One region of the Bacillus sp. UNCCL81 genome, then DNA from elsewhere that is predicted to be linked to it. Evidence: riboswitches for the same ligand, from Rfam matches in the RefSeq annotation. Region 1 holds a riboswitch; the other holds the start of a gene.
The links. A riboswitch is a leader RNA that binds a small molecule or an ion and turns the genes downstream of it on or off. The one in region 1 is predicted to bind S-adenosylmethionine.
Positions count from the first base shown of each region.

Region 2: it holds a riboswitch for S-adenosylmethionine, as region 1 does, so the genes downstream of both, BM319_RS04060 (bifunctional homocysteine S-methyltransferase/methylenetetrahydrofolate reductase) here and metK (methionine adenosyltransferase) in region 1, are expected to answer to the same signal.

Region 1 covers NZ_FOMF01000007.1:221,430-223,640, forward strand. Annotated here, with positions in the region: gene metK (methionine adenosyltransferase) at 91-1,287, opposite strand; SAM riboswitch class I at 1,497-1,611, opposite strand; gene pckA (phosphoenolpyruvate carboxykinase (ATP)) at 1,924-2,211, shown strand, end outside.
Region 2 covers NZ_FOMF01000002.1:828,419-830,629, reverse strand. Annotated here, with positions in the region: gene BM319_RS04065 (terpene cyclase/mutase family protein) at 1-542, shown strand, start outside; SAM riboswitch class I at 656-759, shown strand; gene BM319_RS04060 (bifunctional homocysteine S-methyltransferase/methylenetetrahydrofolate reductase) at 841-2,211, shown strand, end outside.

The DNA of each region.
Region 1 (2,211 bases):
ATACCTATATGTAGAATAAAACAGTGTGATTCGAACCAAAACAAAAAAGACTGAATATAGCATATGCCATATTCAGCCTTAATCATTTTATTATAGACCTGCTTCAGTTTTTAAAACTTCTGCTTTATCAGTACGCTCCCAAGGAAGATCGATATCTGTACGGCCAAAGTGACCATAAGCAGCAGTTTGTTTGTAAATCGGACGACGTAGGTCAAGCATTTTAATAATTCCAGCTGGACGTAGGTCGAAGTTGTTGCGAATTACTTCAACTAATTTTTCTTCTGAAACTTTACCTGTACCAAAAGTATCAATAGCGATTGAAACTGGTTTAGCTACACCAATTGCATATGCTAATTGAACTTCAGCTTTATCAGCTAAGCCAGCAGCTACGATGTTTTTCGCAACGTAACGTGCAGCGTAAGCAGCAGAACGGTCAACTTTAGTTGCATCCTTACCAGAGAATGCGCCACCACCGTGACGAGCATATCCACCGTAAGTATCAACAATAATTTTACGACCTGTTAAACCAGCATCCCCTTGAGGTCCACCGATAACGAAACGACCTGTTGGGTTGATAAAGAATTTTGTGTTTTCATCAATTAACTCAGCTGGTACAACTGGTTTAATTACAAGTTCTTTAATATCATTTTCAATTTGATCTTGAGTAGCTTCTGGACCATGTTGTGTTGATACAACAATAGCATCAATACGAACTGGTTTGTTGTTTTCATCATACTCAACTGTTACTTGAGTTTTACCGTCTGGACGTAAGTAAGAAACTGTTTCATTTTTTCTAACTTCAGTTAAACGGCGAGCAATTTTGTGAGATAATGAAATTGGAAGTGGCATTAATTCAGGTGTTTCATTAACTGCAAAACCGAACATTAAACCTTGGTCTCCTGCACCGATTGCTTCAATTTCTTCATCTGTCATGCTACCTTCACGAGCTTCTAACGCTTGGTCTACACCTAGAGCGATATCTGCTGATTGCTCATCGATAGAAGTTAAAACTGCACATGTATCTGCATCAAATCCGTATTTTGCACGGTCATAACCGATTTCACGGATTGTTTCGCGAACGATTTTTGGGATATCTACATAAGTAGAAGTTGTAATTTCACCTGCAACAAGTACTAAACCTGTTGTAACTGAAGTTTCCGCTGCTACACGAGCATTCGGATCATTTGCTAAAATTGCATCAAGAATTGAATCTGAGATTTGGTCACAGATTTTATCTGGATGTCCTTCTGTAACTGATTCTGAAGTAAATAAACGACGTTGTGACATTGAGTCCCCTCCTAAATTGAATTGACGGATCTCTTTTTTCTCAACATAAGAATAAAAAGTTTGTTCCTATTCCTATGTTTCCCATTTAAGATAAAGATAACTCAGTGTAAATTACGAAATTGCCACTGTATTTAAGTTTTGAGCAAAAAAAAAGCCTTCCTCTTATCAAATATTACATGAGGAAAGGTTTCTTGGTTATTTGCCTTTCGCTCTTATCGTCCAAGACATAAAAAAAAGTCTTGCATCAGGTTCAGCACCTTTCACTAAAAGTGAGGTTGCTGGGCTTCGTAGGGCCTGTATCCCTCCACCTACTCGGGATAAGAGAGTATCCGTATGAAAAGTATCATATTAAAATTTCACTTTCTTGTCAACAATTTTCATCATAACATAGACATAATTCTACAATAACTTTATCTCTACATTCATTTCTATTTAATGGGAAATTACTAATTATTATATTTACATTTAAATAACTTACTTCATTTAATAAGTAAATTTTACTCAAATTTATTTTTTAATCAAATTCATAACACATTTTGCTAACTAATAGTATACACTATTAAAATAAATGTGTTATACTATTTATCGAGATACCTACATGGCAGACAAATTATATTTAAAGGATGGTATTAGTATATGAAGACAGTTGATGTAAACTTTGAATTAAACGAATTACTTATTAGTAATCAAATGTATAACCAACTAAGCGTTTCTGAGTTAGTTGAAAAAGTCCTAACAAGACAAGAAGGAATTTTAACGTCAACAGGAGCAGTTAGCGTTTCAACAGGCAAATATACTGGACGTTCACCTAAAGATAAATTTATTGTTAAAGAGGCATCTGTTGAAAGTTTAATCGATTGGGGTTCAGTAAATCAACCAATCTCTGCTGACGTATTCGAAAAATTATATAGCAAAGTACTTAAC
Region 2 (2,211 bases), on a different contig from region 1:
TAACTGGACGTATTTTAGAATTTATTGGAAATTATACGACGGTTTCAAACGATGATCCGATTGTGAAAAAGACGGTTAATTGGCTTTTAAAAAACCAAAAATCAAATGGTAGTTGGTATGGTAGATGGGGTATTTGTTATATTTATGGAACTTGGGCAGCGATTACTGGCTTAAGAGCCGTTGGAATTCCTAAAAATCATGAGGTGATTAAAAAAGCTGAAAAATGGTTAGTTAGTATTCAAAATGAAGACGGAGGTTGGGGAGAATCGGGTCTTTCAGCTGTTAAAAATAAATATATTTCTTTAAAATATAGTACACCTAGCCAAACAGCATGGGCAGTTGATACTTTACTTTCAATTCGTAATAAGGAAGATGAAGTAATTAGAAAAGGGATTAAATTTTTAACTACTCAAAGTGAATTGACTAATAAAGCATTAACTTATCCAACTGGATTAGGTTTACCTGGTCAGTTTTATATTCACTATCATAGCTATAATGAAATTTATCCGCTATTAGCACTAGCACACTTTAAAAATAGTTAAATAATACTATTATGTAAACAAAATATATTTATTTTTGGAAATCTTTCCATAAATGTCTTTTCTTAATCATATAAATATAGTAAACTGTTTTTATATTAAATATAACTAAATAATCCTTATCGAGAGTGGTGGAGGGACTGGCCCTTTGAAACCCGGCAACTTTAGCGAAAGCTAAAAAGTGCTAAATCCAGCATGTTTAAAACATGAGAGATAAGGCGTAATCTGTACTTAAACGTCATTCTCTCATTTTTTTTGAGGGAATGGCGTTTTTTATTTTATCTAAATGGGAAGTGATTGAATGGGTTTATTAGAAAAGTTAAAAGATGGAATTGTTTTAGGTGACGGTGCAATGGGAACGCTTTTGTATTCTGGCGGACTTCACAGCTGTTTTGAAGAACTTAATATTACAGAGCGTGATCGAATCATTCATATACATGAACAATATATAGATGCTGGCGCAGAAGTGATTCAAACTAATTCGTACGGTGCTAATGCTGGAAAACTGAGACAATATGGATTAGAAAAGCTGGTTAAGCAAATTAATCAAATGGCTGTTAGAAATGCTAGAGCGGCTTCAAAAAGAAGAGCATTAGTAATTGGCGGTATAGGTGGAATGAAATATGTAGGTTCTACTTTTACGACAGCTTTAGAACGTGAAATGATGTTGCTTGAGCAAGCTTCAGCTTTACTAGAAGAAGGCGTAGATGGGATCATGCTTGAAACATTTTATGATGAAAATGAATTATATGATGCTGTAAATCTATTAAGAGGAAGAACGGATTTACCGATCATTGCACAAGTAACACTACAAGAAATTGGTGTCATGCAAAGTGGTCAATATATCGAAAAAATTCTTCCTAATTTAATCGATTTGGGTGCAGATGTTGTTGGAATCAATTGTCATCTAGGACCACTTCATATGTTGGAGTCATTAAATACTGTCTCATTACCAACGAATGGTTACTTATCGGCATTTCCTAATTCGGGATTACCACTATACAATGAGGGAAAATACGTATACAAATCGAATCCAGAATATTTTGAAGATATGGCAAAACCATTTATTGAACAAGGTGTAAGACTTATCGGTGGATGCTGTGGTACAACACCAGCACATATCGCTGCTTTACGAAGTAAGATTGATACTTTACAGCCTGTTACAAAAAAAGATGTAAAAAACAGAACAATAAAAATTACAATCCCTAAGCAAGAAGAACAAAAGAATGAAACATTAGCAGAAAAGGCAAAAAAGAGAACGACGATTATAGCAGAGCTAGATCCACCAAAAACATTACAAACAAGAAAGTTTTTTGAAGGAGCGAAAGCATTACATAGCGCAGGGGCTGATGCAATTACGCTAGCAGATAATCCATTAGCTTCACCTAGAATTTCGAATGTGGCGATGGCATCACTTCTTCAAAGATTGGATGTACCAGTTTTGACGCATTTAACTTGTAGAGATCGTAATATGATTGGACTTCAATCTCATTTAATGGGACTTTCAACTTTAGGTTTAAATGAAGTTCTTGCAATAACAGGTGATCCAGCAAGAGTAGGCGATTTTCCAGGTGCAACTTCAGTATATGATGTAGCATCACTTGAACTTATTCGAATGATTAAGGAAATGAACGATGGAAGGTTATATTCTGGTAAAAGTTTAGGAACTGGA